One region of the Micromonospora sp. NPDC005087 genome, then DNA from elsewhere that is predicted to be linked to it. Evidence: riboswitches for the same ligand, from Rfam matches in the RefSeq annotation. Region 1 holds a riboswitch; each other region holds the start of a gene.

Region 1 (9,775 bases):
ACGATCTCACCCCGACCCTGGAGAAGATGTACCGGGCGATGGGGCACGAGGTCCCGTCGACGAAGCGGATCCTGGAGATCAATCCCGGGCACCCGCTCGTTGCCGGGTTGCGCAAGGCCCACGAGCAGAGCGGGAGCTCCGAGGCCCTGACCGAGACGGCCGAGCTGCTGTACGGGCTGGCGGTGCTCGCCGAGGGTGGCGAGCTGGCCGACCCGGCCCGATTCACCCGGGCCCTCGCTGACCGGCTGGCCCGCACCCTGTAGCCGGAGGGGGACTGATCCTTTCGTCGGATGGGGCGGCGTCGCTTTCTGGATCATGCAGCGTCTGCAGGTAGCCACAAGCTTCACTACTCCGATGGCTGCGCCGAGCCCACCCGACGCCGCTGATCCAGATCACGGCGCTGTCCGAGGAGCAGACGGACAACGTCTACGACGCGTCGAGGTCGGCGGAGTACGCGCATCCGGCGGGCCGCCGCCCGGCTGCGGGTGACGTTACCGAGGCGGCCGGCACCCCGTACGGCGATTACGGGCCTCGGCCGTTACGGAAGGGTTGGGAAAAGTGCGGCGATAGTCGTTGGTGATTCGCAAATAGCGCTGACCTCTTCGATTGTGTTACATCGTGGAATCCGGGCAGCGCTATTTCATGCTGCGCGTATTCGCGCTAACGAGACAGATTGGCCAGTTTGGAGCGCTCCGCACCCGGCAGGGCTCCCGGAAAATTGCGACGGCAATATGCTCCCCGACAGGCCCCTTCCACTGTCAATAGACACAAGCAAATATCTCATTCTCCATTCCGATCGACGTGCGAAGCGGGGTTCAGGAATGGGCTGCCGCAGAGTGCGGATGCGCCACCATTGGGGGACACATGGCCGTCGTCGTAGTGCTAGATATCGATGAAACTCTGCGCGAGCAGCACAGCCTGACGATCGAAGTCCGCTCGGACGACGCCGGTGTGCCCGTCGCGGTGGCCGCGCTCCGGCAGGCTCTGCTCCGACTCGAAGCGACGGGAGCCGGCGGGGAGCGGGTGGGCCCGGCCGTCGTCTCGTCACCGATCGCCTTGCCCGGCGCGCAGCTCCTCGTGATCGACTTCGGCCCGATCCCCGCCGAGCATGTCCTCGCCATACCGGAGCTGCTGGCCCGGCAACTGCGCGATGCCGGTGTGCGCGACGCTCTGGTCTCGGTGGCCCGGCGCGGCCCGAGCCACGACATCGAGGAGTTCGGCGTGTCCGCCCGGGCTTACCTGCGCGGGCCACTCGGCGCGCCGTTCGGCGACGCCCCGTGCCAACTGCCCCCGCCCCTGCTGAACGTGGCGCTCGACTGGTTGCACGCCGAGCGCGGACCCGCGGACGAGCTGAGCGCTGTCGTGCTCGGCGTGCGGGTTCCGCTCACCGCCGAGGCGGCCGGCTCGGCCACCGCCACCGTACTGTCTACTCTGCCCACAGCCATCACGGTGACCCTGCTCGCCGGCGACCTCACCAACCGGCTGGTGGCCGCGACCGTCGGCGGCTACCACGACGTGCTACCGGCGGCGGCGCTCTCCGTCGCGCAGCCGCGCGCCGACCCCGCCGACGCTGGCGACCTGGCCGGGCCGATGCACCGGTTGCGCGACAAGCTGCACGCGCACAGCGGATTGCTGGTCTGGGCCGGAGTGGACGCCGAGCCGGACAGCCGTCGGGTGAGCACGCCACAGTGGTCGCAGCGGCTCCCGAGCGACGGAAAGCCGGTGACCCGGCGGCCCGGGGTGGAGATGCTCGCCGACGCGCTCATCCCCGACGCCATGTGGTACCAGATCCTCTCCGCCGGGCACCTCGACCGGCTCGGTGGCCTGCCACCCGGGGCGACGCCGCTGCCCGGCCGGCGGGCCGAGTTGACTGTCGGGGACGCCGAACAGTGGCTGCCGGGCCACCCCGACGCCCTCGCGGTTCTCGCCCGGGGCCGCGAGCTGCTCGCCGGCTGCCTGGTCGACGAGGCGCAGGCGTGGCAGATGACGGCCGCCCGGATTCGCCGTGCCACGCCGCCCGGCGGCCGTTGACCGCACCGGGCGGGACGGTCGGCGTACCAGGGGATGCGGCAAGCGGTGCGAAGTCGCCTGGTCGCCGCGACCAGCCACCGCTCGTCTGGGCACGAACCGTCGGGACCAGCCAGATCGTCTACAGCGCCCTCGGTCACGACGTCCGGTCGTACGAGTCGCCGGGACACGTCGAACTGCTCGCCGGATCGTGGCCTGGCTCCGGCACGAGACCTGAAACGCCGGCCTGATCGGAAACGGTCCATGGTGGTCACTGCACACACTTCGATTGCCCGCAACCGCTACGCGGCTCGCCCCGCGCGGCCCGGTGAAGAAGTTCACAGGGGGTGGGCGACCGTCACCGACCGTGCCTAACGTCGGTCGGGTTCGCCAATGCGGACACCGCGACCGGCAACGCCAAATCCTGCCCCCGGTCGTCGGAACCCAGTCACCCGGGCAGGAGCGGGGGACCCAACGTTCCTCGGTGCACGTCACCTCGGGGTGAAGCCGCCACCGCGCGGCCGGGCTCCTCGGCCCGAACCCGACAGCTCACCTCGCCGGCGTGGAGGAAGCCTCACATGTCATCTGCACACACGCCCCGTCATCGACGGGTCACCACCCGCCGCGTCGCCGTCGGCACCCTGGCCGTCGGCGCTGTCACCGGCGCCGTCGCCCTCTTCGGCCCGGCCGCCCCGGCGCAGGCCGGGGTCAACTGGGACGCGATCGCCCAGTGCGAGTCCAGCGGCAACTGGCACATCAACACCGGCAACGGCTACTACGGCGGGTTGCAGTTCTCGCAGAGCACCTGGGCCGGCTACGGCGGCAAGAAGTACGCCGCCCGCGCCGACCTGGCCAGCCGCGGCGAGCAGATCGCGATCGCCGAGAAGGTGCTCGACGGGCAGGGCATCGGCGCCTGGCCGACCTGCGGCAAGAAGGGCGGCTCGTCGGGCGGCTCCGCCGCGAAGTCCGCGACGAAGAAGTCCGAGTCGACGTCCAAGCCCCGGGAGCGGTCGTCGCGCGGCGAGCAGCCGGCGACCCGCAACCACAAGCGCACCGCGCCTTCCACGGACGGCAGGACGTACCTGGTCAAGCCGGGCGACACCCTGTCCGAGATCGCCCAGGCCCATCAGGTGGCCGGCGGCTGGCAGGCCCTGTACGAGCGCAACCGTCAGGTGGTCGGCGGCGACCCCGGTCTGATCTTCCCGGGTCAGCGGCTCGCCCTCTGACACACGACGCGCGGGCGCTCGACCGGACTCCGGCCGGGCGCCCGCGGGCGTGTCGAGAAGGGGTGGGCGTCAGGCGGCCGACACGGCGGCTTCGGGACGCGCCGACCAGGCCCGGCGCGCGGTCGGAACGCCCTCAGCGGGCCGGTCAGCGGATGCGGTTGTTTCCTCGCCCCGCGTCGGAGCGACTGTGGACGGTGTGCCGGCCGCACCACGGGCCAGCCGGAGCGCCTGTTCAGCGGAGCTGCGGGCCGCGCACGGCCACGGCTGGCCGGCGCAGAGCAGGTTGCGGCAGGCGCCGTCCTCGTCCGGCTCATGTGCACTGAGCACGTCGATCGCGAGCTGCCAGAGCAGCGGGTCGGTCACGTCGCCGGGACGCTGCTCGCGCCGGCTCGGACGGTTGCTGGTGTCGTCGGACATGGTGGTCCCCCCTGGTCAGACTGATCTTCACTACGTGACCCGCTGCGGCCGTCGCCAAACCCCTCGCCGCTGTGATGTCCGGCGCTTTCGCCCCGCCGCCACCTGGTGCGGTCAGTCCGGCAGCAGCGGCACCTCGACGCCCGGATCACGGCCGAGCAGCACCGCGCGGGTGAGCGCCGCCGATCCGAACCGGTCGCGGACCGCGTCCACCGCGGCGTCCAGCTCGGCTCCCGGATTGTGGTGGAACGGCAGCTCCGGCTGGACCGGGTTGTCGTCCAGGTTGCCGACCGAGACGCCGATCAGCGTGACGCCCCGCCGGTCGATCTCGGGCAGGGCGGCCCCCAGCAGCGCCCGCGCGGCGGCGAGCAGCGGCGTGGTGTCCGCGGTCGCCTTGCGGACGGTGTGCGAGCGGGTGGCCCGGGTGTAGTCGCCGAAGCGCAGCCGCAGCATCACCGTGCGCCCGGACCGTCCGGCCGCCCGCATCCGCCGGGTGACCCGGTCGACCAGGCCGGCCAGGACGGCGTCCAGTTCCGCCGGCGCGTGTGGCGTACGGCTCAGCGCGTGCTGCGCGCCCATCGAGCCGCGTCGGCGGCCGACCAGCACGGCCCGCGGGTCGCGGTTGTGCGCCAGGGCGTGCAGGTGCCGGCCGGCGCCCGCGCCGAGTATTGACACCAGCGCCGCCTCGCCGAGCCGGGCCACCTCGCCGACGGTGCGGATCCTCCGTTCCCGCAGCTTGGCGGCGGTGACCGGGCCGACGCCCCACAGCCGCTCCACCGGCAGCGGGTGCAGGAACGCCAGCTCCGCGTCGGGCGAGACGACCAGCAGCCCGTCCGGCTTCGCCACCCCGCTGGCCACCTTCGCCAGGAACTTCGTCCGGGCCACGCCCACGGTGATCGGCAGGTGGACCCGTTCGCGGACCTCCCGGCGCAGCCGCTCGGCGATGTCGGCCGGCGGCCCGACCAGCCGGCGCAGACCGCCCACGTCCAGGAACGCCTCGTCGATGGAAAGCCCCTCGACCAGCGGGGTGGTCTGCCGGAAGATCTCGAACACCGCCCGGCTGGCCGCCGTGTACGCCGACATCCGGGGCGGCACGACGATCGCGTCCGGGCAGAGCCGCCGCGCCTGCTGGCCGCCCATCGCGCTGCGTACGCCCCGCGCCTTCGCCTCGTAGCTGGCCGCCAGCACCACGCCGCCGCCGACGATCACCGGCCGCCCCCGCAGGCGCGGGTCGTCGCGCTGCTCGACCGACGCGTAGAAGGCGTCCAGGTCGGCGTGCAGGATGCTGGCCCCGGGCGACACGTACATATGTTCGCATGGCGTTCGCGATCACCACAGTGAGCTGCGCTAACAGGGCCGCCGGTCGCTGATTTCCCCGCCCGTTGGCAGCGTGTAGTGATGAAGTGACACGGCGCTTCCGTCCGGGGCGGTCCACTGCGCCGTGCTGGTGCCGGTGCACCGCCACCCGGTGCGCTCGTAGAGGGCGGTGGCCGCGGTGTCGCTGACAGCCACGTCGAGCAGCAGGTCCGTCCCGCGCTCGGCCGCCCACCGCCGTGCCCGGGTCAGCAGAGCAGCGCCCAGCCCGGTCCCGCGGGCGGTCGGCGACACGAAGAGGCGAGTCACCTCGGCGGTCGGCCGGGCGAGCGACCCGTCCGCCGGGTCGGGCAGCCGTTGCACCGCCACGTGCCCGACGATCGCCGAGTTGGCGTCGACGGCGACCCACGCGCGCGCCGGACGGGGCTCGCGTAGCCACTGGTGCGGGTCGGCGGGCCAGTTCAGCGGGTACCGGTCGGCCCCATGGACGAGGGCGAGCGCCGCCACGCATCCGTCGAGGTCGGTGGCGCGCCGCCGCCGGATCTGCGGTGCGGTCACAGCTCGTCGAACGGGCCGGCGTACCGGAACTCGCCCCGGATCGACTCCCGCCACGCGCTCAACGGGCGGGCCTGGAAGTACTGCGGGCCCCACGGCTGCGGCGGGGTGACGCCCAGCTCGACGGCCGGTCGAAACCCGAATCGCGGGTAGTAGTCGGGGTGGCCGAGCAGCACCACCAGCGGCTCGTCCCGGGCGTCGGCCGCGCCGAGCACCGCGTGCATCAGCGCCGAGCCGACCCCGCGCCGTTGCCGGTCGGGAAGCACGCCGAGCGGCCCCACGCCGAGGGCGACCGGTTGGCCGGCCACCTGGGCGCGGGTGGCCACCACGTGCCCCACCACCTGCCCGTCCGGGTCGGTCGCCACCAGGGAGTACGCGGGCAGCCAGCCCTCGTCGGCGCGCAGCGCGTCGACCAGGGTCGCCTCGACCGGTACGCCACCGTCCGGCGCGGTGAAGGCGGCGGCGTGCACCGCGCGGATGGCGTCGACATCGGCGGGCGTCTCGCGTCTGATCAGCACCGCGCCACGATACGGGGCCCCCGGCGTCCGCCTCCAGGGGTTATCGGCGAGCGCCGGTCAGCCGACGGCGGTGGGGGAGGGCGTCGCGCTGCCGCCCTGCGGCGCCTCGGGTGCCATCAGCCGGACGATCTCCGCCCGGTCGGCCGGCGAGGGCAGGCCCCACTCCGGCCGGTAGCCGTACACCTCGTGCAGGGGAGTGGAGCCGGTGCGGCCGTCCAGGATCTCCACCGCGTCGGTGCCGATCAGGCCGGGGTGCTCCACGCCGCACGCCTCGGCGACCTTCACCAGGTCCCGGCGCAGCGTCCGCAGGTAGTTGGCCGCGCGCACCGACTTCAGCGTCGGGTCCAGCCCCCGGGCCAGCCAGGCGTTCTGGGTCGCCACGCCGGTGGGGCAGGTGTCGGTGTGGCACTTCTGCGCCTGGATGCAGCCGATCGACAGCATCGCCTCCCGACCCACGTTGACCAGGTCGCAGCCGAGCGCGAAGGCCACGATGGCGTTGTCCGGCAGGCCGAGCTTGCCGCCGCCGACGAAGACCACCTGCTCGTGCAGGTCGTGTTTGGCGAAGACCTTGTACACCCGGGAGAAGCCCTGCTGGAACGGGAGCGACACCGAGTCCGTGAAGATCAGCGGCGCGGCGCCGGTGCCACCCTCGCCGCCGTCGATCGTCACGAAGTCGACGCCCCGGCCGGTGTCCCGCATCAGGGTGGCCAGCTCCTGCCAGAAGCCCAGGTCGCCGACCGCCGACTTGATGCCGACCGGCAGGCCCGTCTCGGCGGCCAGCAGCTCCACCCAGTCGAGCAGGCTGTCGCAGTCGGAGAACTCGGCGTGTCGGGAGGGGCTGACGCAGTCCTGACCGGCCGCAATGCCCCGGGTGGCGGCGATCTCGGCGGACACCTTCGCGCCGGGGAGCAGCCCGCCGAGGCTGGGCTTTGCGCCCTGGCTCAGCTTGATCTCCAGCGCTTTCACCGGCGCGCTGGCGACCAGATCCTTCAACCGGTCCAGGCTGAACCGGCCGTGCACGTCCCGGCAGCCGAAATACGCCGTACCGAGCTGGAAGACCAGCTCACCACCGTGGCGGTGGTACGGCGACAGGCCACCCTCGCCGGTGTTCTGAAGGCAGCCGGCGAGTGCGGCACCCCTGTTCAGCGCCGCGACGGCGTTGCCGGAGAGCGAGCCGAAGCTCATCCCGGAGATGTTGACCACCGACTCCGGTCGGAACGCGCGGGCCCGCCCCCGGGCCGCGCCGAGCACCTTGGCGCAGGGCAGTCGCACGTCCTGCCCGGCGGCCGGCGTCGACGGCGGCACGGCCCGGCCGAAGGTACGGTGCTTGATGATCGGATAGCCGGGGGTGTACTCGATGTCGTTGTCCGTGCCGAAGCCGAAGTAGTTGTTCTGCTGCTTCGCCGACGCGTACACCCAGCGGCGCTGGTCCCGGGTGAACGGCCGCTCCTCGTTGTTGCCGGCCACGATGTACTGCCGAAGCTCCGGCCCGACCGCCTCCAACAGGTATCGGGCCCGCCCGAGCACCGGGAAGTTGCGCAGCAGCGCGTGGTCGCGCTGGATCAGGTCCCGCGCGGCGAGCGCGGCGACGGCAGCGGCGACGGCGGGTACGGCTCGACGGGCCCATCTCATGCCCGCCACTCTTTCCGCCCGCGCTGTCGGCCAAACCGGCTGACCGGCGACGGTGCGCTGGTCAGGCCTGCGGTTGGGTGATGTTGACCATCCAGTGGATGCCGTACGGGTCGACGCACTGGCCGTACTCGTCGCCCCACATCTGCTTCTCCAGCGGGATGGTCACCGACCCGCTCGAGGAGAGCTGAGCCCAGTAGCCGCGCAGTTCGTCGGCGTTGTCGCCGCCGAGGCTGATCGCGATGTTGGTGCCGGGCACATGGTTCATCCCGGGCGCGGTGTCCGACGCCATCAGGGTGAACCCGTTGGGTGACTCCAGCCGCGCGTGCATGATCTGGTCGGACAGGCCCGGCTCCGTGCTGCCGAACTCGCCGAAGGTGTTCATCGTCAGGTCGCCGCCGAACACGCGGTGGTAGAACTCCATCGCCGCGCGGGCGGTGCCGGGGAAGTTCAGGTACGGATTGAGTCGTGTCTGCACAGCGCCCTCCTTGGTCCTGGTCAGCGTCATCGTCGCAGACCGGGGGAGGGCGACCAACGAGGCGCGCCCACGTTTGCGCTGGTTGCCGGGCCCGGCGGCGGCACGGGTTCGCGCCCGCGCCGCCGCCGGTGCTCCGGAGGATCAGCGGTGCCGGAACGACTGGCGGACATTTCCGCCGACGATCGTGCACCACGTGCTCGTGCTGAGCTTGCCGTTGCGCGGCAGCCCGTGCAGCGCCTGCAGGTCCTTCACGGCGTCCCGGGTCGCGTGGTCGTACGCGCCGGTGACGGTGACGGCGTACCCCTTGGTGAAGAGCATCTCCTGCACCGCGGTCACCGGCAGGCCGCTGGCGTGCTGGTCCAGTTCGGGCACCAGGGTCTCCCAGGTCGGCGTGGTGAGCGTGGCATCCACGTCAACCGGGATGCCGTTGCGGGCCTGCCAGTCCTGCACGGCGGTCACGGTCGCGGCGTCGAAGGTGCCGCTGACGGTCACCGGGTAGCCGCGGAAGGCGAGCAGGTACTGCACCACCCGGACCGACGGGGAGTTGACGAAGCGCCACAGGTCGGGCCAGCGGCGCGCCGGAACGTCGGCCAGATCGGTGCCGAGGGCGGCGAACACCCGCCGGCGCAGCGCCGGGAACTCGCGGTAGAAGGCGGCGCCGGGGCACTGCGTGGTGCGGAAGTCCCAGTGGCCGAAGATGTCGTGCGCGTGCAGCCCGTACTGCCGGCAGACGGCGACGCAGAGCTTGACCAGCGAGTCGGTCAGCGCCTTCGGCGGCGTCTCGGTGACGTAGGTGCCCTCGTTCTCGATCCCGATGGCCCGGCCGTTCTCGCCCGGGCAGTGCGCCGAGATCATCTGCCGGTCGCCGGCTTCGAGGCGTTCCAGGCTGCCCCGCCGACCCTCCAGCACGTAGCCACCCCGGCTCACCGTGAAGTGCTGGCCGGTGTCGGACCAGCCGTTGCCGTCCATGTGCAGGTCCTGGCAGTCGTGGGCCAGCTTGACCGCCTGCTCCTGGGAGTAGTCGGTGACGTTCGGGAACGCCATGTGGTGCACGATGATCTTGTTGGTGGCGATGGCGCTGACCGACAGCGGGTCCTTCGGCGGGCGAGCCGCCCACTCGTCGCAGCTGATGATCCAGTCCAGGTCGGTGCCGGGGGCGGCCTGCGCGGCGCCCGGGAAGGCGAGTTCGCTCCCGACCACGGCGACCGTGGCCGCGCCGAGACCGGCCCGCAGCAGCGTCCGGCGGTCCACTTCGGAAGGGTCGACGTGCATGTTGTCTCCTCCTGCGGCCGGCGGTGAATGAAAAGTAGCTCCAATGGCCGCACGTTCTCCGGAGGATATTGCCAAAACTCGTCCGCGCGCTAGAGGTTCACCACCCCACGTCATCGCTCGGACCAACCCACTCGTGATGCGCACACCGGTGCGGCTCAGTTCTCGCCGGCGGTGATCAGGCCGGTCTCATAGGCGCAGATCACCGCCTGGGCACGGTCGCGCAGGCCGAGCTTGGTCAGCACGTTGCTGACGTGGGTCTTCACGGTGTGCTCGCTCACCATCAGGGTCTGGGCGATCGTCGCGTTGGACAGACCTCGGCCCAGCAGGTGCAGGGTCTCCCGTTCGCGGGTGGTGAGCACGTT
Region 2 (9,775 bases), on a different contig from region 1:
TCTACGAGGTGGCCCGCGACCATGGCCTCGACCTGTCCCAGGGGATCCTGGTGCACTCCGGCGGCTGGAAGAAGCTCGCCGACCAGGCCGTGGACAACGCGGAGTTCCGGCGCCGCCTCGGTGCGGACACCGGCCTGACCCGGATCCACAACTTCTACGGGATGGTCGAGCAGATCGGCACCGTCTTCCTGGAGGGGCCGGAGGGCGGCTCGCTCTACTGCCCGGACTTCGCCGACGTCATCGTCCGCGACCCGGTGACCTGGCGGGAGGCGCCGATCGGCACACCGGGCGTGATCGAGGTGCTGAGCACCCTGCCCACCTCGTACCCGGGCAACGTGCTGCTCACCGAGGACCTCGGGGTGGTGCACGGCGTCGACGACGGCCACTGGCCGGGCAAGCGGTTCAGCGTCCTGGGCCGGCTGCCCCGCGCCGAGGCCCGCGGTTGCAGCGACACCTACGTCGGAGGACGGTCATGACCGTACGGATGCGCTTCCCGGCGGGGCCGGAGCTGTCGGTGGACGAGTTGGTGCCGCCGCCCCCGGAGACGCCGCTGACGGTCGGTGACGAGCGGATCATGGACTTCCTGACCGCCGTGTCGCGCCGCCTGCTGACCCCGGCCCTGGCTCGGCGGCACCCGGAGCTCGGCTCGCTCGGCTTCTTCCTGCGCCGTCGGGAGCTGCTGCGCGGGGTGGAGCGGCTGCGCGCCGGCCTCGACGAGCGGGTGCTGGCCTTTCCCCGGGGCGTGGTGTTCCACGTCCCACCGGCCAACGTGGACACCATCTTCGTCTACTCCTGGGCGCTGGCCGCGCTGGCCGGCAACATCAACGTCGTCCGGGTGTCGCCCCGGTCGGCGGCGGCCGCCGACGCGATACTCGAGGTGTTGAACGACAGCCTCGCCGAGGCGGACCCGGTCGTCGCCCGGACCCAGCGCATGGTCACCTACGGCCACGACGACGCGGTGACCGCCCGGCTCAGCGCCGACTGCGACGTCCGGGTCATCTGGGGCGGCGACCGGGCGGTGACGGCCGTCCGGCGGCACCCGTTGGCTCCGGCGGCCCGCGACCTCACCTTCCCGGACCGGTCGTCCTTCGCGGTGCTGGCGGTGGCCGGCTGGGAGGCCGCCCCGGTCGCCGCCCGGCGGGACGCCGTCGCGAAGTTCGCCAACGACGCCTACTGGTTCGACCAGGCGGCGTGCTCGTCGCCCCGGGCGGTGTTCCTGGTCGGCGACGCCGCGCGCGCGGACGCCGTCCGGGCCGAGTTCGTCGCGCTGCTCAGCGTCGCGGCCCGGGATCGGGGCTCGGACGTGGACGCGGCGATGGCGGTCGAGAAGCGGGTCGGGTCGTACGGCCTGGCCGCCGACGGGGGAGTGTCCCGCATGGCCTTCCCCGACAACCTGGTGGCGACGCTGGAACTGGACACGCCGGCCGCGGCGCCTCGGGAGTGGCTCGGCACCGGCACGTTCGGCTTCGTCACGATCGCGGAGCTGGCCGAGCTGGTGCCGTTCCTGCGCCGGCGGGACCAGACGCTGACCCACTTCGGGTTCGACCCGACCGAGCTGGTCGGATTCGCCCGGGAGCTGGGGGGCCGGGGCATCGACCGGATCGTGCCGTTCGGCGCGGCGCTCAATTTCGCCCCGGTCTGGGACGGCTACGACCTGCTGCGCGAGTTCGTCCGGCTGGTCAGCGTCGACGGCTGAGCGTTCGCCACGACACAACGGGCCCGGTCCCTCAGGACCGGGCCCGCCGTCGCGGATCAGGGCTCAGATCAGATCCCAGGCCAGCGGCGTACCGCGCGGCACGTCACTGCTGAAGGTGCGACCGAGAACCCGGTCGAGGTCGGCCGGGGGGAGCCCGCCCGCCGGCCGGATGGAGCGGACGTTGGCGGCGGTGACCGTGTCGCCGGCGCGCACGTCGGCGACCACGAACAGGGACCGGCGGAACCGCAGCCCCTCCCGCTCGGTCGGGGTCGGCCCGATCGTCGTGCCGCCCAGCGCCGCGAAGGCCCGCTCCGACTCGACGGTGAGCGCGGCCAGCTCGTCCGGCTCCAGCGAGAAGTCGGAGTCGACGCCGCCATCGGCCCGGCGCAGCGTCACGTGCTTCTCGATCAGGCAGGCGCCGAGCGCCACCGAGGCGACCGGCACGCCGATGCCCGGAGTGTGGTCGGAGAGCCCCACCGGAAGACCGAAGGCATCGGCCAGCACGGGCAGCCGGCGCAGGTTGCTGTCCTGCGGCGGCGCCGGGTAGGACGCGGTGCAGGCCAGCAGCACGATGCCGCCGGCGCCACCCTCTCGGGCCGCTCGCACGGCGGCGTCGATCTCACCCACGGTGGCCATGCCGGTCGAGATGACCATCGGCTTGCCGGTGCTGGCCACGAGCCGGATCAGCGGCAGGTCCACCAGCTCCGAAGAGGCGATCTTGTACGCCGGCGCGCCCAGCTCCTCCAGCAGCTCCACGGCGGTGTGGTCGAAGGGGGAGGAGAAGACGGTCAGGCCGTGCTGGCGGGCCCGCTCGAAGATCGGCGCGTGCCACTCGTACGGCGTGTGGGCCCGCTCGAAGAGCTGCCAGAGGCGCTCACCGCCCCACAGGTCGTGCCCGTCGGAGATCCGGAACGCCGGCGCGTCGACGTCGATGGTGATGGTGTCCGGCCGGTACGTCTGGAGTTTCAACGCGTGCGCACCGCTCGCGGCCACCGCGTCCACGATGGCCAGCGCCCGGTCCAGGCTGCCGTTGTGGTTGCCGGACATCTCCGCGACCACGAGCGGCCGCTCCCCGACGCCGACCACGTGCGGTCCGATCTTGATTGTCATGTTCCTCTGCTCATTTCCGTCCACACCACCTGGTGCGGTCTGCCGTCGACGTCCTGCTCGTACTGCCGGACGACGCGAAATCCGAAGCGCCGGTGCAGGGCCAGCACCGGCCGGTTGGTGGTCAGCGTCTCGCCGCCGAGCGTCCGTGCCCCGAGGACGTCGAAGGCGTACGCGATCCCGGCCCGCTCCAACGACAGCCACGCCGGCAACAGCCCGTCCCGCGCGTCCAGCCCGGCGATGTCCAGGTAGAAACCCCAGGTGAGGGCCCGCTCGGGCGAGGCGACGCCGGAGAAGGTGACCACCCCGGACGGGACACCCTCGTGCAGGTGTACCAGCACCCGTCGGTCGGGGTCCGCGCGCACCCGCGCCCACCAGGCGGTGTGCTCCGCCAGGCTGATCTCGTGCCGGGTGAGGCTCACCGCGCGCACCTGCGGGTGGTTGCGCCAGCGCAGCATCAGGTGCAGGTCGCCGTCGTCGGCCGAGCGCAGCAGTGCCATCATCCGCGTCCCGCCAGCGCACGCGGCCGCTTCGGCGCCGCCACCGGATCGCCCGCCGGCGCGCCCTCGGCGGGCGCGTCGGACGACGTTCCGACCCGGGCGCCCCGCACCCGGCCGGCCACCCGGTGGGCCTGGCGCAGCGCCGCGTACGCGAGGTAGTCGTTCCGTCCGACCAGGCGGTGCTTGAGGCCGGCCACCCCGTCCGGCATGGGGTAGCCGCCGGCCGGCAGGTAGCGGCGGTAGTGCTGGGCGACCCGGCGGAAGAAGGCGCGCCGCAGGTGCGGATGCAGCCGGTCGTCGTTGCCGGCCACCACCAGGTAGTGGTTCACCATCAGCTGGAACAGCTCGGCCCGGAGCCGCTCGTCGGGGTGGCGGCGCCCTACCCACTCCATCAGTCGCTCGTACTGGTCGAAGGCGTCGAAGTGCCGGCCGCTGCGGGTGGAGGTGATGGCGCCGAGCCGGCCTCGGCGGTACAGGTAGCAGACCCGGTCCAGCACCGAGATCCGCTCGGCGCCGATCAGCAGCGGGTGGCTGAACGGGATGTCCTCGTACCAGCCGGGGTGAAAGCGCAGCTCCAGCTCGTCGAGGAAGGCGCGACGGACGACCTTGTTCCACGCGGTGTGCTGCACCCGCAGCAGCTGCGGCTGCTCGGCGAGGCGGACCGCGCCGGTCACGCCGCGCATCAGATGGCTGCTGGCGTCGACCTCGCGCCGGCCGTCCTCGTGCACCCGGAGGTGGTCGAGCATCAGCACGTCGGGCTCGTGCTGGCGCAGCCGGTCGAGCACCGCGGAAATCGTCCCGGGCGGCAGCCAGTCGTCGCTGTCGACGAACCAGACGTACCGCCCGGTGGCCACGTCGAGACCGGCGTTGCGGGCCAGCCCCAGGCCCACGTTGTCGGTCAGGTGCACGATGCGTACGCCGGCGCGACCCGCGGCGTACGCGCGCAGCATCGCGGGGCAGCCGTCGGGGGAGGCGTCGTCGACGGCGATCAGCTCGACCGCCCCCGCCTCACCCGCCGGGATGTCGGCCCGGATCGACTCCAGGCACTGGTACAGGTACGCCTCGACGCCGTAGACCGGCACGACGATAGTCAGCAGCGGGGCGTGCGTCGGCTCGAAGACCACCTCGTCACCATTGACGACGCGGATGGACGGCCTCGGAACCTCACGTGGCGCCCGAGCGTGGGCCGCCTGAACAGCGGTCCAGCACGGGGTTAACGGTTGAGGATCCGGCGCACCGGCCCGGGCAGGGCCCGCCCGACCCGGGCCCGCAGCCGCTTCTCCCCCAACGTCGCGATCTCGCGCCGCAGCTCACCGTTCTGGTCGTGCAGCCACTGCACCCGGGCCAGCAGCTCCTCCGTCGCCGTGGCGGCGGCCGGGCGTACGGCGGGCGGGAAGGTGGTGGCCCGGACCTGCGCGTCGAAGCGACTGGCGCTGTCGCCGTCGGCGAACGAGTTGCCCAGATCGTGTTTCGCCAGGAACGAGAGCATGGTGGCGTACCGGGCCTTGTGACCGTTGTTCAACGCCGTGTAGTCGGCCTCCTCGTAGAGGTCGGCGGCGTCGACGTCGGCGGGCACGTCCTTCATCACCCGGTGCGGGATGTCGAAGTAGCGGGCCAGTTCCAGGGTGCGCGAGTCGTGCGCGAACAGGTACCCGGGCGTGCCGGCGACCAGCGCGGTGATGGTGCCGTGGATGCGGGTGCCGAAGGCGAAGTCGAAGCCGGCGAGGTAGTCCATCCAGGTCCACGGGTCGAGGAACATCCGCACCTTGTCCTCGGTGAACAGCGGGTGCGAGCTGTGGATCGGGATGGTGCTGGTCTTCCCCCGGTCCTCCGGGGCGTCGCCGTAGAGCAGGGTGCCCAGGGTCTTCAGGTCCTGCGGGAGGTAGCGCAGGTTGGGGTAGCGCTGCTGGTGCGAAGCGATGATCTTCCCCATGGACTTCACGTACGGCGAGACGGTCAGGGCGACCTTGTCGTGCGGCTCCAGCGCCGCCTTGCCCTTCTCCACCCCGAGGGTGTCGCCGTGCAGGAACATCGACGGGCAGCCGATCACGTCGACCGCCGAGAAGCCCAACGTGCGCAGGTAGCCCTCGGTGATCTCGCCGCGTACGCCGATGCTGTGCGAGCGGTCGAGCACCGCGCGGACGAACCGGCTGACCACACCGTCGATCGGGCGCAGGTACTCCCGGTCGCCCGCGACATTCGTCTGTACGCCCACCCCCAGCACCACCACCGGGATCTTCAACCGCTCGACCAGCTTGGTCATCGCCTCGATGCGGTGCGCGTAACTGCGGCGGAACGCGTTGGCCAGCGGGATGACGTAGACGTCGTACTGCTCGTTGATGCGGTCGACGTCGCGTAGGTCGACCTTGAAGCCGGTCGAGGTGATCTCGGCGGTGCTGGTACGCAGGATCTTGTGCGCGGCGTGGCTGAAGACCAGGTTGCCGCTGTTCTCGCCGATCCAGTTGCCCTGAAACGTCTCCTCCGGGGAGTAGACGTCGAAGGGGCCCTTCTTCGCCCGCATCAGAATCCGCTGGTGCATGGGGCTCCACCTCTCGTCTGCTGGCGCCCGGGCACAGCACCGCCCAGGCCTGGACAGGCGGGCGAGCCGTCACCTCCGGTCCCGGAATATTAGGACACGCGTCAGCCGGAACATACGCAGGCGTCACCATCGGCGAGGTGACGGGTGCCGACCGCCGCCGGTACGGTGCCCGGTCGGGCGGCACCGGGACCGCCGGCGCCGGGTCGGCTCCCGTCCTGCCGCGCCAGCGGAGCGGGACAGCCGACACCGAGCGCCGATCGGCGTGCGCCGACCGCTGAGCGGCCCGCCGCTCGACGTCCACGACGAGCGTCCGCGCTGGTCAGATCCGGCGGCGCGGCGGTATCCGACACGCCCGGCGTCGATGCGCCCGGACGGCACCGGCGGTAGCGTGGGGGCGTGCCTCCCGTCGCGCTCACCTGTCCGCTGTGGTGGGTGGCGCGCTGGGCGACGCGGATGCTGACCAGCCTCGCCGTGGTCGCCGCCCTGGCCCTCGGCTCGGGCGCGTCACCCGCGTCGGCCGCCCCGCCCGCCTCGGCCGTCCCGCTGCCCACCTCGGTGGTGTCCTCGGGCTCTCCGTCGTCCGGATGGGTCGCCCCCACGGGCGCCGCCGACCTCGCGGCTCCGGTCGCCGTCGACCACACCGCCCCGCCGATCTCGCCGGACGCGCCCGCCGCGGCACCCGCCGTCGAGGCCGCCGTGCCGGCGGAGGCCGGCGCCTCCGCGATCGGGACCGGTCCGCAGCGATCGCCGCGCACCGCCGATCCGGCCACCCGGGCGTCCCGGGCCCCGCCGAGGCTCTGAGCCACCGGGACGACGTCCCGCCACCGCGCCTGTCGAATCACGTACCTCCGCACACCCCGCCCGTCGGCCCGTGGCCCGCCACGGTGAATCCCGGCCCGGGTCGGCCGTGCGGCTCCCCACCGCAGCGATCTTCCCCCCGAGGTGCCGTTCATGGAGACCGTCCTCTACCGGTTCCTGACCGAGGTTCCGCAGGCCGCCGCCATCTGGTCGGCACTGCTCCTGTTGGCCCTGACCGTGCTCACCGTGCTGATCGCCCGCCCCGAGCGGGACCGGCCGACCGACGAGGAGTCCCCGGCGCCCACGGCCCGGGAACTGGCCGCCGTCGAGGCGGCGGACCTGCGCCGGTACGCCGAGGAGGTGGCCGTCGCCGCCGCCGGCGCGGCGCAGACCGCCCGCCGACGTCGCGCCGACTGGCTGGCCGCGCAGGAGGCGGCCGAGCGGGCCTGGGCCGGGTACGAGGAGGCGGACCGCGCCGCGCGCCGCTTCGCCGGCGCCGGTTCGCTGCCCACCCCCCGCACGCCGCGCTCCCCGACGGAGTACGCCGCCCGGGAGCGCTACCTGCACCGCGCGGCGATGGCGGCGCACTGGCGCGGCGACCTGTCGATGCGTCAGCTCACCGACGTTTTCGCACACCGCAACGGCTGGGATCCCCGGCGACACCCGGTCGAGCAGGAGGTGCTGCTGAGCCGCGCTGTCCGGGACGGCAGGTGGGTCGAGCACCGGGCCGCCGCCGAGCGCGAACGATCCACGTGGCGCGATGCCGAACTGGCCGCCGAGGCGGCCCGCACGCTCGCCGAGGAGGCGTGGGCAGCGGCGGCCCGGTTGCGGCCGGTCCGGATGCCGGTCCGACCGGCGCCGACCGCGGCGGCCCGTGCGGCGACCGCGGCGCGCTGGCGCCCGGCGCGGGTGGGCTGACCGGAAATGTCCCGACCGGAAGCGTGAGCCCGGTCACACCGACGCCGGATCGGGCAGCTGGAACGGTCGGGCGCAATGTTCGCGCAAATGCGGCGGCATTGTCGACGGCCTGTCCGGTTGTCGACCGGAGGCGCCGCCGCAACCGGTTGTCCCATCGAGTCACGTCAGTGGCAATACGCGCAGAAATTGGCGCTCGATTTCAGGTTTACGCAGGTGAACCTGGCTTGGCAGGGCTTGAGCCGGCCAGTAGTGTCGTCCCGTCCGGTGCGGTAACCGATCGCAAGAGGCGACGCCGCGCCGACCCGCTCAATCGTGATCAACGAACCGGGGACCCATCAGTTAGTCCGGGGTGAATCTGCGAGCCACGGCCCGCGGTAGGGCGATCTTCCCGCCCGAATCCGTCAGCTAACCCGGTAGGCGGTGTCGGAAGGAGTTCCATCCTCGTGCAGCACCTCTCCACCCCTCGGTTGTTCCTCCGCCTCCACGGCGCCGCGGTGCCCCCGCTCATCCGTCCGGTGAGCTGACCCTCCGGGTCACCGCCTCTCCCGCCCGGCCACGCCGGGCACAACCCTGAGCGGTTCACCACCCGCGGACCACGGTCCGCGCGCTGGCGCCTGCCCGGATATCGGTCCGGCCCGGTGTGCCGCTCTCCCCCCGATCCGTGGAGGACCCCGTGAAGCACACCCTGAAGCGTCAGCTCCGTCGTCTCGCCACCGAGCGCCCCTACCAGATCGTCGCCGCCTCCGCCGCGGCCCTGGCGCTCGCGACCACCACCGGCGCCCTGATCGCCGGCACCGACGACGCCCCGGCCAGCCAGCACACCGCGACCACGGTCGCCGAGATGCGCAGCGACACCGTCGCCTCCCGCGGCGAGGCTCGCGTAGCGGCCCCCTCGGCCAGCACCTCGCCGAGCACCGCCACCCCGACGGCCAGCGCCGCGTCGCCCGCCGCCAAGGCCACCGGCAACCCGGACCTGACCCGTAAGCCGGCGCCGAAGCCGCCCGCGACCAAGGTGCTCGACTACGACTACCAGGCGCAGAACACGTACTACAACTGTGGCCCGGCGGCCACCCGCAACGCGCTCAGCGCCACCGGGATCGACCGCACCCAGGACAAGCTCGGCGTCGAGCTGGGCACCACCGAGATGGGCACCAACTCGGCCCTGGACACCACCCGGGTGCTCAACGCCGAGGTGAAGGGCTCCCCGTACCGGACCCGGATGTTCGCCGGCGCGCCCAGCCCGGCCCAGATGGACCGACTCCAGGCCGACGTGGTCGCGGCGATCACCGCCGGCCGGGGCGTGGTGGCCAACATCGCCGGCGACGCCACCGACACCGATGGTGGCTGGCACTCCTACGGCGGCGGGCACTACATCGCCGTGGTGGGCTACAAGGACAACGGCCGGACCGTGCGGATCGCCGACTCGGCGAACGCCGCCGATCCGTCGTACTGGATCACAACGATCGACCTGGCGAACTGGATCGCCACTCGGGGTTACTCCGCCTGACCCGGGCGCAGCCGCCGCGGGCGCCGTCCCCCACAAGGGGCCGGCGCCCGCGGCGTCTTTTCATGTGGTCGACAGCCGGTGAAGCCGTACCGCGCGAGGTGGTTCGCCGTCGTGCCGCCGACGAGGACTCTCGTACCCGTCGGCGAACCGTGGGAGACTGCGGCCGTGGTGGATGAATCGCGTGGTCACACCAGCCGCGGGCCGGTCCTGCTGCTGCTGCACGGGATGGGGGCGACCGGCGACGTCTGGCTGCCCTGGGCGCCGCTGCTTGAGCAGCACTGGCCGGGGCGGTGGCTGGCACCGGACCTCGCCGGTCACGGCTGGTCGGCGCCGCTGCCGTCGTACTCCTTCGCCGGGTTCGCCGAGCGGATCGCCCACGGCCTCGCCCCCGACGACCGGATCGTCGTGCTCGGGCACTCGCTGGGCGGGGTGGTCGGCCTGGCGCTGGCCGCCCGCGCCGCCGGATCGCCGGTGGACGCGGTGGTCGGGCTGGGCATCAAGGCCGTCTGGTCACCCGACGAGCTGACCCGCGCCGCCGAACTCGCGACCCGCCCGATCAGCTGGTTCGCCAGCCGCAGCGAGGCGGCCCGTCGCTACCTGCGCGTCTCCGGGCTCGCCGGTCTGCTCCCGCCGGACCACCCGGTGGTGGACGCCGGGCTGCGCCAGGTCGACGGCCGGTGGCGGCTCGCGATGGATCCGGCCGCGTTCGA
Region 3 (9,775 bases), on a different contig from region 1:
GGTGACCTCGCCTCCCGGTACTACATGTCGGGTCCCTCCCACGACATCGGCGCGTTGCTGATCAGCGCCAAGCCGGACACGCTCACCGAGCAGCTCACCGTCCTCGACCGGCTGGCCGCGCGGGAGCGCAAGGAGGTCGAGGGCGTGCTGGCCGTCCGGGCCAAGTACGACGGCCAGAAGCAGAAGCTGGACGCGCTGATCGCCACCCAGACCAAGCAGCAGAACGAGCTGGCGGCGAAGAAGAAGCAGATCGACGGCGAGATCAAGCGGCTCGAGGCCTCGCTGCCGAAGACGACGATCAAGACCGAGGGCTGCCCGACCATCAACGGGGTGGCCAACGCGGCCGCCCAGAAGGCGATCAAGACCGCCTGCCAGCAGGTCGGTGACCCGTACGTCTGGGGCGCCACCGGCCCGAACTCGTTCGACTGCTCGGGCCTGACCCAGTACGCGTACAAGGCGGCCGGGATCTACCTGACCCACCACACGGGTGACCAGTGGCACGAGGGCAAGGCCATCTCGCGGGCCGACGCCCGCCCCGGTGACCTGGTCTTCTTCTTCAGCGACCTGCACCATGTCGGCCTGTATCTGGGCAACGACAAGATGGTGCACGCGCCACGCGCCGGCAAACCGGTGCAGGTGGCCAGCATCAACAACATGCCGGTCGCCGGGTTCCGCAGACCCGGCTGATCCAGCAGCCACGACGAGGGCCCCCGGTCGGACGACCGGGGGCCCTCGTGCCGTTCAACACGGTTCAGTGCGGTGCGTCCACCGGAGACGGCAGGAGCTGCACGTCGGCGAGGTCGACGTACATGATCCGGTGACCGAACTGGATCTGCGCGTACCGGTTCTGGCCGCGGATGACCGTCCAGTCGCCCGGCGAGGAGCCGTCGAACGTGGTGGCCCGGTAGTACTCGCCCGGCAGCACCGCGCCGACGGCGTACCGCTGGCCGGCCGCCAGGGTGTACTGCAGCGGCGAGATCGGCTGGTATGGCACCCCGGCCGGGTAGGCGGCCTCCTCGGGGTACGCCCGCCCGTACACGGGGATGGTGGCCCGTCCGGGCTTCGGGGTGGCCACCACGCCGACGGTCCAGGTGGCGGTCGGCGCCGACGCCGGGTTGTGGAACCACGCCTTCTGTCCGAGATACCAGATCGCCGTCCAGTCGCCCTGCCGACCGGCGAGGGCGTACGTCTGGCCGGCGGAGGCCCGGGTGCCGTGGTCCGACACCTCCATCGTGTTCGGGGTGCCGTCGGGGCGCAGTGCGATGTCGTTGACCAGCGGCGCGTCCGCGGACGGCGCACTGCGCAGCACCACCGACGATGAGCCGCGCGGCGCGCACGGCACACCGGCGGTGACGCAGCCGGTGAACGCCGGCTGGTTGGTGGCGTAGTCGGGGCCGATCCGGACCAGCCCGGAGGCCGGGATGCCGGTGTCCAGCCGCGGCGCGTGCAGCAGCGTGAAGTAGTGCGTCCAGTCCCAGTACGGGCCCGGGTCCCAGTGCATCCCGCGCACGGTGGAGGCGACGGTGCCGGGCACGTTGTCGTGGCCGATGATGTGCTGGCGGTCCAGCGGGATCCCCAGCTGCAGGGCGAGGTGCCGGACCAGCTTGGCGGAGGTCCGGTACATCGCCTCGGTGTACCAGGTGCCCTGCGCGGCGAAGCCCTCGTGTTCCAGCCCGATCGACTTGGCGTTGACGTACCAGTTGCCGGCGTGCCAGCCGACGTCCTTGGTCTTCACGTGCTGGGCGATGTGCCCGTCCACCGAGCGCAGCGAGTAGTGCCAGCTCACGTAGGTGGGGTCCTGGACGAGTTGCAGCGTGGTCGCCCAGCTCGCCTCGGTGTCGTGGATGACGATGTACTCGATCTTCTGCCGGCCGGGTCGGTCGGAGAGGTCGTGGTTGCCGTAGTTCCCGGCGCCGAACGCCTCGTAGGGCGCCGGGATCCACTCGCAGGAGATGGTGCGGGGGCACTCCAGCCCGTCGGGGCGGGCGAGCCGGCGCAGTCCCAGCCGGTCCAGCCAGGAGCGCTGCGGTTGGATTGCCCGGGCCGGCAGCGTGATCCGCTGGCCGTCGTCGGTCACCCGGGACTCGCCGGCGCCGATGGTGGTGAACACCTCGTCGGCGAAGGCCGCCGCGGCGTCCGCGCTGTCCGCGCCGGCGTAGCGGGCCACCGCGCCGTACCAGGCTGCCGGGTCGGTGCCGGCCCCCACCGGTGCGCCCAGTTCCCGCTGGTACGCGGCCAGCAGTGCCGCGCCGCCTCAGATGTTGACGCTCGGGTCGGTGCGCAGCGACTCGGGGGCGGCGCCGGTCAGTGCGGCGGCGGCGTCCATGGTCTGCAACGCTGCGGCGGGCGGCGCGGGATCCTCGGCGGGTCGGGGCGCCATCTCCCGTGCGGGGCGGGAGTCGTCGCCGCGCGGGTCCTCGGTGCCGGCGTCGTGGTGGCTGCGCCCCGGTAGGGCGGCCACGTGCCGGGCGTCGGTCAGGTGCATCGGGCCGTAGCCGCCGCTGGTACTCGGCGTGCCGGCGTTGCTGTCCCAACGTGACTCCAGATAGGAGACGCCGAGCAGCACGTCGGCCGGTACGCCGTACTCGGTCGCCGCGGCGGCGTACTGCTGCTGGCGGTCGGCGGTGGGTGCGGCCACGGCTGGGCCGGCGGGTAGGGGAACCGCGGTCGCGGCGGCGACCACGGCGGCGGCGAGCAGCGCGCGCCGGCCGGTGGACAGGGTTGGACCGTGCATCGAACCCCCTAGATCTGAAGGGCGAAGTGAGGTCACCTTCGCCCCGCCCGGGGCTCCCGTCAATACCTTTCGACCTACCGAGGTTCGTGGAAGGAAACCTTCGTTCCCGGCCGTCGTCGCCGGCAATCGGTACGGAGTGTCACGGCCCCACCGGTTGCGGATCGGTAACGGTCGTCTCTACTCTGGTCATTCGTCGGGCCGACAGCAGCTCCGCCCACCCGGGCGGTAACGGACCGACACCGCCGAGTCGCTTCCGAGCGAGCCGGGGACCCAGGTTTCTGGGGTGAATCCGCAGCCACTGCGGTAGGGCGTCCACCTTCCCGCCCGAACCCGTCAGCTAACCCGGTAGGCGGTCGGGAAGAAGGAGTACGGAACCCGGTGGCTCACCATGCCCCGCGGCCGTCGTCCGAGCGGTCGGCGTCAGCCGGCCCGACGTCGATCGTGCCGCGCTCACGCTGGTCCCGCTTCACCACCGCCCTCGCCGCCCTGGTCGGCGTTGCCGTCGTCCTGACGGGCAGCGCCACGGCGGCCCACGCCGACCCCTCCGTCGCCGAGATCGAGCGCCAGATCGACGCCGACTGGAACAAGCTCGAACCGATCATCGAACGGCACAACGCCACCCGGGCCGACCTGGCCGCGAAGCGCAAGCAGGCCAACGCGCTGGCCGCCCGGATCGCCCCGCTGGAGCGCCAGGTCGACGCTGCGATGGACAAGGTCAGCTCCCTGGCTGTGCGCGCGTACAAGGGCGAGAACGTCTCCACCGTCAACGCCGTGCTGGGCAGCCGGTCACCGAGCGACGTGGTCGGGCAGCTCGAGATGCTCGACCGGTTTGCGCACAACCAGCAGCAGGACGTGCGGCAGGTGGCCGACCTGCGTGACCAACTGGCCGCGCAGAAGGCGCCACTGGACGAGATGGTGGCCCAGCTGACCCGGACCGAGGCCCAGCTGGCGGCCAAGAAGAAGCAGATCAACGACGAGATCGACCGCCTGCAGAAGCTGCGCCTGAAGGTTTACGGCAACGGTGGCGGCGGTCCGCTGCGTCCGGCGCCCTGCCCGGCCAGCTACCCCGGCGGCGGTGCCGGTGTGGCCGTCAAGTTCGCCTGCGCCCAGATCGGCAAGCCCTACGTGTGGGGTGCCGAGGGTCCGAACTCGTACGACTGCTCCGGGTTGATGCTGGCCGCCTGGGCCAAGGCCGGTGTGTCGCTGCCGCACAACGCCGCCCAGCAGAGCCGGGTGACCAAGGACGTCAGCCGGGCCAACCTACGCGCCGGTGATCTGGTCTTCTACTACAGCGACATCCACCACGTCGGGATGTACGTGGGTAATGGCTGGGTCGTGCACGCCTCGCAGGCCGGTCAGCCGATCAAGATGAAGAAGGTCGACGACGGCCCGATCCACAGCTACGGCCGCCCAGGCTGAGATGTAAGCAGGGGCCCCTTCTTAACGCCTCCGGTATAGGAGGGGCCCCTTACTAACACGGCGGGCGCATTGCCCGACGAGTGGCTTCAGCGGGTCGGCCAGGTGCGCCAGTGCTGCCAGGCGCGGCTCGGGGTCGGCCCGCGCTGCCCCTGGTAACGCGAGCCGTACACCACCGAGCCGTACGGGTGCTCGGCCGGCGAGGAGAGCCGGAAGATGCAGAGCTGCCCGATCTTCATGCCCGGCCAGAGGGTGATCGGCAGGTTCGCCACGTTGGACAGCTCCAGCGTCACGTGCCCCGAGAAGCCCGGGTCGATGAAGCCGGCGGTGGAGTGCGTGAGCAGACCGAGCCGGCCCAGGCTCGACTTGCCCTCCAGCCGGCCGGCGAGCTGGTCGCCCAGTGAGATGACCTCGAGCGTCGAGGCCAGCACGAACTCGCCCGGGTGCAGCACGAACGGCTCGCCGTCAGGCACCTCGACGACCGAGGTGAGGTCGTCCTGCTGCATTGCCGGGTCGATGTGGGTGTAGAGATGGTTGTTGAAGACCCGGAACAGCCGGTCGAGTCGTACGTCGATGCTGGACGGTTGGACCAGGGTGGGCTCGAACGGCTCCAGGCCCAGCGTGCCGGCCTTGATCTCGGAGACCAGGTCGCGGTCGGAGAGCAGCATCGGACCACCATAGCGGCGTTTGCCGCAGTGACAGGATTCGGTGCCGGTGACCAGCGCGTCGAGGTCGCTGATCGTACATTTGTTCGATAGAATGTCCACATGGCTTCCTGGTCCGAATTCGCCGCCGACGAGCCCCGACTCGCCGACGGGATCCGCGTTCTCCTTCAGCAGTACGGGCCGGGCTTCGGCTATCTGGCCACGGTCCGCGCCGACGGCGGGCCCCGGGTCCACCCGGTCTCCCCGGTCATCACCGACGAGGGTCTGTTCTGCTTCGTCATCGACTCTCCGAAGCGCCGTGACCTCGAACGGGACGGCCGTTACGCGCTGCACTCGTTCCCGCCGGAGGAGAGCGACGACGAGGCGTACGTGGCGGGGCACGCCTGGCCGGTGACCGATCCGGCTCGGGTGGCGCGGCTGGCGCAGAGCGCCCGGGCCGAGCCGCAGGTCGACTGGCGGCTGTTCGAGTTCACCGTCGACGTGGCGATGCTGACCCGCCGCGACCAGCACGGCATGGGCATCACGGGTGGCGCGCAGGGCCGGCCGGCGGTCCAGGTCTGGCTCGATCCGCACGCCCCGCCTGCGGCGGCCGGCCCGGCCCCCGTACCGCAGACCCGCCCGGTCCGCCGCAACCGTGACGTCCAACGCTCGGCCGCCTGACCGGGGCCGGGGTCCTGGGGAAAGACGCCGGTGCCGGCTCCGTCGTGACGGAGCCGGCACCGGTGGTACGCGGGAAAGCTACGCGGCGCGGTACGCGTTCCACACGGTCAGCATGCGGCTGGCCTGGCCCGGCGTGAACTGGTACATGCACGAGTCGTAGGTGTAGTCCATGAAGTTGGTGATCGGGTCCAGCCCGGCCGCCGAGCAGGTGTTCCGCCCGGTCGGGCACTCGTACGCCGGCGACGCCTCGGCCGGGGTGTCGCTGACGCTGTCACCCGAGCCACCGCAGCCGCCCTGGAAGGTGTGGTAGAGGTTCAGCCAGTGGCCCACCTCGTGGGTGCCGGTGTCGCCCTGGTTGTAGTTGGTGGCCGTTCCGCCCGGCAGTGACTCGTTCAACGCGACCACGCCGTCCATGCTGCTCAGGTTCCGCTGCGGGAAGGTCGCCCAGCCCAGCAGGTCGTTGCTCAACTCGCCCAGGTAGATGTTGAGCGTGTTCTTGCCGCCCACCCGCAGCGAGGACTTCATCGACCGCTCCGCCGACGAGCCCTGCACGATCGGGTACCAGGACGGATTCGTCACCCGGTTGATCTTGTCGAGGCGGAAGGCGAAGGCGGTGACGGCACCGCCGGTCGCACCGGAGTACGCCTGGTTGAGCACGTTGATCTGGGCGGTGATCAGCGAGTCCGGGATGTTGCCACCCGCACGCGTGCTGTTCTCCTGGATCACGTGCACCACCACCGGGATGGTGACGGTGGCCAGTGCCGTGGCACCGGCACCGACCCGGAAGTTGGCGCGTTCGCGCAGCGCCGCCGCCAGGTCGGCGTCCCGCTCGCGTACCTGCTTCGCGGTCAGCTCGTTCGGGTCGTGCTTCGCCGCCGCGCCGGGCTTCATCCGGGCGTTGGCGTGGCTGCCGGTCGGCTCCACGCAGGCGCCACCGGGGGCTGCGGAGAACGCCGAAGCAGCCGGAACGACGCCCACCGCGGCGGTGCTGAGCAGCAGCGCGAGAGTCGTCGAAGCGACACCGGCGGCACGCCGGGTCAGCAGGTTGGGACGAAGTCCCATGGGCCACCTCTTTTTGGCGACGTGGCAGGGGGTGTGTCACGCCGTGGCTGGCAAGGTGTGGCAGACGTTACAACTCATCGATGCATTTGAGAATGGCCATATCTTGTCATAAGGAAACTACTTTCCGTGCACGGTGGCTCAGGGGGGCAATGGTGGTTCTCCGCGGTGGGGCGGGTGGTCGGCCGTCACGTGGGGGCGGGGTACCTGGGTGCACTGGCTGGGTGACTCAGGTACAGTGGTGCCGCTCGCGGGTGTAGTTCAATGGCAGAACATCAGCTTCCCAAGCTGACAGTGCGGGTTCGATTCCCGTCACCCGCTCCACGATCAAGGCCCTGGCCAGGACACAAGTCCCAGCCAGGGCCTTCGATATTCCAAGGTCAGCGACCGTGCTACGACCGGCCGGTACGGCCCGATGGCCTGACGGCGGGCCGGGCCTGCGGCTAGCGCAGATGCCGGGCGAAGAACCCGGCCGCGTCCTCTCCTGCGAACTGCGGGACACCGGTGTGTCCGCCCATGTTGGCGTGCAGCGTTTTCTCCTTGGAGCCGAAGGCGTCGAACAGGTCCAGGGCCGCCTGCCGGTCGTTCCCTTCGTCATCCCACTGCAGTAGGACATGCAGCGGAATGGTGACCTGTCGGGCCTCCTCGAACATGGTGCGAGGCACGAAACTCCCGGCGAAGAAGCCGGCGGCCACGATGCGCGGCTCGACCACCGCGAGCCGGATGCCGACGGAGATCACTCCCCCCGAGTACCCGACCGGGCCGCCGATCTCGGGCAGCGACAGGAGGGCATCCAGGGCGGCCTGCGATTCCGGGACCGCCTTGTTGACGAGCGGGAGGATGAGGGCGTCGATGATCTCGTCGCTGACCGGCTCGCCGGCCTCCAGCGCCCGGCGCAGGTCGGCGCGGGCCTGCTCGACGGCGGCCCAACGGGGCCGGTCACCACTGCCGGGGAGCTCGATGGTGGCCGCGGCGAAGCCCTCCGCCGCAGAGTGCCGGGCCCGAGCCACCAGACGGGGGTACATCTTGCGCAGTCCGAGCGGGGGGTGGCCGAGCAGGATCAGCGGGACCGGTGCGGATGCGGATCCGGGCGTCCACAGGATGCCGGGGATCTCGCCGAGGGTGAATTCGCGTTCGAGGACGCCGTCGTCGAGGCGCTGCTCGGAAGTGAATCGCATGGTCGTGCCTTTCGGGAGTGCTCGTGAACGGCGCTCCCGGACGACCTATCGCCCGACCGTGACCCCGGAGGGGAGCACCCATGTCGATACGTTCACGGGTACCACCTCCTCGATCTCTCGCACGGCCTCCGGAAAAGTAGCAGTGTCGCCGCGGTCCGCCAACCGGTTTTGCGGGGGCTCGCGGGGCGCCGCGCTGCGGTCAGCGTCCTCTGACGCAGAACTCGTTGCCGTCGGGATCGGCCAGTAGGACGGCGCCGTCCGCACCGACCTCGAGCCGAGTGGCCCCGAGGGCGACCAGCCGATCGACCTCGGCTTGCTGATCGCCACCGGCCGGGGCGAGGTCGAAGCGCTGCCGGTTCCTCGCCGTTTTGGGGGCCACGGGTGGGCCACCCCACGCGACCTTCGTGCCGCCGTGCGGTGACTGGATCGCGGTCTCCTCGTCCTGGTCCCACACCAGCGGCCAGCCCAGCGCCTCGCTCCAGAAGAGGCCGACCTCCCGGTTGCCGTCGCAGGCGATTTCCCCGAGCAGGCCGCACCCGGCGAGGAAGCCGTTGCCGGACTCGATGACGCAGAACGCGTTGCCCTCGGGGTCGGCAAGGACGATGTGCCCCTCCTCGGGGCGCTGCCCGACGTCGAGGTGACCGCCGCCGAGCCCCAGTGCCCGCGCCACCGTGTGCTGCTGGGCGGCGTCGCTGGCGCTGGTCAGGTGAAGGTGCAGGCGTTTCGGCCCCACCTTCTTCGTGCGGCTCGGGACGAACTGGAGGCTGAGCTGAGTGTCGTCGCCGGGCAGGAGCGCACGATCGGCGTCCTCGACGACCTCCCGGCCGAGCATTCCGGCCCAGAACTGCGCCAGGCGAGCAGGGTCATGCGCATCGAAGGTCACCGTCAGCATTCGCGAGAGCATCACTGCACCGTAGACACGGGCCAGCAGAACAACAACGTGGTTTCGGTGAGGTCGGCTCGACAGGGCGGCGCCGGTCGTGCTGGTCCGGAGATGCACCCGGGCCGGCGGACCTGACAACTTGATCTCGTAATGCCGAACGGTCGGATGACGACGAGCGGCGTGCCGGCGACCATGATGTCGGAGTGACCACCGTAGATGGCCGTCCGGCAGGCCCTGAGCGGGTAACCATCCGTGCCCGCACTCGCGCCTTGCGCCTCGGGGTGGCGATCCCTCTCGCGATCGTCGGTTTTCCGCTCCTGCTGGTGTTCGCCTTCAACCTGAGCTTTTTCGTGCGTGCGCTCACCGGCCCGGGTCCCGAACCGTGCGATCCCGCCGTCGACGGGTTGGAAGCCTGCTGGCATCCGGAGCTGCGGACCTTCTGGATCGTGGCCGCCGCGACGGGGCTCGCGGGAGCGCTCTGCCTCGTGACTTCGCTGATCCGGCTTCCCCGACCCCGCCGCTGGTGGCCGTGGCCGATCGCGACAGCGGCGCTCCTGTTCTCCTGTCATCTGGCACTGACGCAGATCATCTGACTTCGAGCGACAGCGGGCGTGATCCTTGCGTCGGAGCGGCACGATGAGCCGGTGAGCCGCCTGATCATGTTGCTGAGGCGCCCGGTCTGGGTGACCGTCGGATGCGTGTTGCTGGTGGTGGCCGGTGGTGCCCTGCTCTGGTTGCCGCTGCACACCCAGTACGCACTCGACGACTGGAAGACCGAACTGCGGGCCGAAGGTGTGCCGGCGCGGGCCGTCGTCTACGACCGGGAGAGCAAGCGGGGTGGCAGCTCCACCACCATGTATCTCCGGTACGAGATGGCCGGCCGGACGTACGAGCAGGAGCTGGGCTGCTTCGAGGTGTGTCTGCCACCCGGCGATGTCGTGCCGATCTGGGTGAACCCCACCGATCCGAGCGACTTCGTCACCGACTTCGACGCGCTCAGTGGACACCGGGGCCGCATCCAAGGTGTCATCGGCGCGGCCGGGTTCGTGATCCTGGTCGTGGCGGTTCTGCTGACGATCTCCCGCATCCCGTTCCGGAGATGGTTCCCCCGGCGCACGGCGCCGCGGCGGCCCGGCGCTTCCAACAGTGGCGGCGCCGGGTTCACCAGCCGTTCCAAGCA

Evidence for each region. A riboswitch is a leader RNA that binds a small molecule or an ion and turns the genes downstream of it on or off. The one in region 1 is predicted to bind cyclic di-AMP.
Region 2: it holds a riboswitch for cyclic di-AMP, as region 1 does, so the genes downstream of both, ACFYPS_RS24675 (C39 family peptidase) here and ACFYPS_RS26905 (transglycosylase family protein) in region 1, are expected to answer to the same signal.
Region 3: it holds a riboswitch for cyclic di-AMP, as region 1 does, so the genes downstream of both, ACFYPS_RS14640 (NlpC/P60 family protein) here and ACFYPS_RS26905 (transglycosylase family protein) in region 1, are expected to answer to the same signal.

Annotation. Positions count from the first base shown of each region.
Region 1 covers NZ_JBIALB010000014.1:20,893-30,667, forward strand. Annotated here, with positions in the region: gene htpG (molecular chaperone HtpG) at 1-263, shown strand, start outside; gene ACFYPS_RS26900 (hypothetical protein) at 865-2,031, shown strand; cyclic di-AMP (ydaO/yuaA leader) riboswitch at 2,413-2,584, shown strand; gene ACFYPS_RS26905 (transglycosylase family protein) at 2,586-3,233, shown strand; gene ACFYPS_RS26910 (hypothetical protein) at 3,303-3,650, opposite strand; gene dinB (DNA polymerase IV) at 3,762-4,949, opposite strand; gene ACFYPS_RS26920 (GNAT family N-acetyltransferase) at 4,995-5,519, opposite strand; gene ACFYPS_RS26925 (N-acetyltransferase) at 5,516-6,034, opposite strand; gene ACFYPS_RS26930 (FMN-binding glutamate synthase family protein) at 6,092-7,666, opposite strand; gene ACFYPS_RS26935 (VOC family protein) at 7,728-8,141, opposite strand; gene ACFYPS_RS26940 (N-acetylmuramoyl-L-alanine amidase) at 8,283-9,413, opposite strand; gene ACFYPS_RS26945 (response regulator) at 9,569-9,775, opposite strand, start outside.
Region 2 covers NZ_JBIALB010000011.1:197,176-206,950, forward strand. Annotated here, with positions in the region: gene ACFYPS_RS24635 (acyl-protein synthetase) at 1-476, shown strand, start outside; gene ACFYPS_RS24640 (acyl-CoA reductase) at 473-1,696, shown strand; gene pseI (pseudaminic acid synthase) at 1,760-2,806, opposite strand; gene ACFYPS_RS24650 (GNAT family N-acetyltransferase) at 2,803-3,306, opposite strand; gene ACFYPS_RS24655 (glycosyltransferase) at 3,303-4,427, opposite strand; gene ACFYPS_RS24660 (polysaccharide pyruvyl transferase family protein) at 4,517-5,842, opposite strand; gene ACFYPS_RS24665 (hypothetical protein) at 6,239-6,643, shown strand; gene ACFYPS_RS24670 (hypothetical protein) at 6,794-7,558, shown strand; cyclic di-AMP (ydaO/yuaA leader) riboswitch at 7,852-7,993, shown strand; gene ACFYPS_RS24675 (C39 family peptidase) at 8,220-9,065, shown strand; gene ACFYPS_RS24680 (alpha/beta hydrolase) at 9,231-9,775, shown strand, end outside.
Region 3 covers NZ_JBIALB010000005.1:163,172-172,946, reverse strand. Annotated here, with positions in the region: gene ACFYPS_RS14655 (NlpC/P60 family protein) at 1-687, shown strand, start outside; gene ACFYPS_RS14650 (N-acetylmuramoyl-L-alanine amidase) at 752-2,206, opposite strand; gene ACFYPS_RS14645 (hypothetical protein) at 2,255-2,734, opposite strand; cyclic di-AMP (ydaO/yuaA leader) riboswitch at 2,965-3,100, shown strand; gene ACFYPS_RS14640 (NlpC/P60 family protein) at 3,113-4,153, shown strand; gene dcd (dCTP deaminase) at 4,240-4,818, opposite strand; gene ACFYPS_RS14630 (pyridoxamine 5'-phosphate oxidase family protein) at 4,918-5,475, shown strand; gene ACFYPS_RS14625 (zinc metalloprotease) at 5,554-6,537, opposite strand; tRNA gene ACFYPS_RS14620 (tRNA-Gly) at 6,785-6,858, shown strand; gene ACFYPS_RS14615 (alpha/beta hydrolase) at 6,978-7,712, opposite strand; gene ACFYPS_RS14610 (VOC family protein) at 7,912-8,616, opposite strand; gene ACFYPS_RS14605 (hypothetical protein) at 8,799-9,188, shown strand; gene ACFYPS_RS14600 (DUF3592 domain-containing protein) at 9,240-9,775, shown strand, end outside.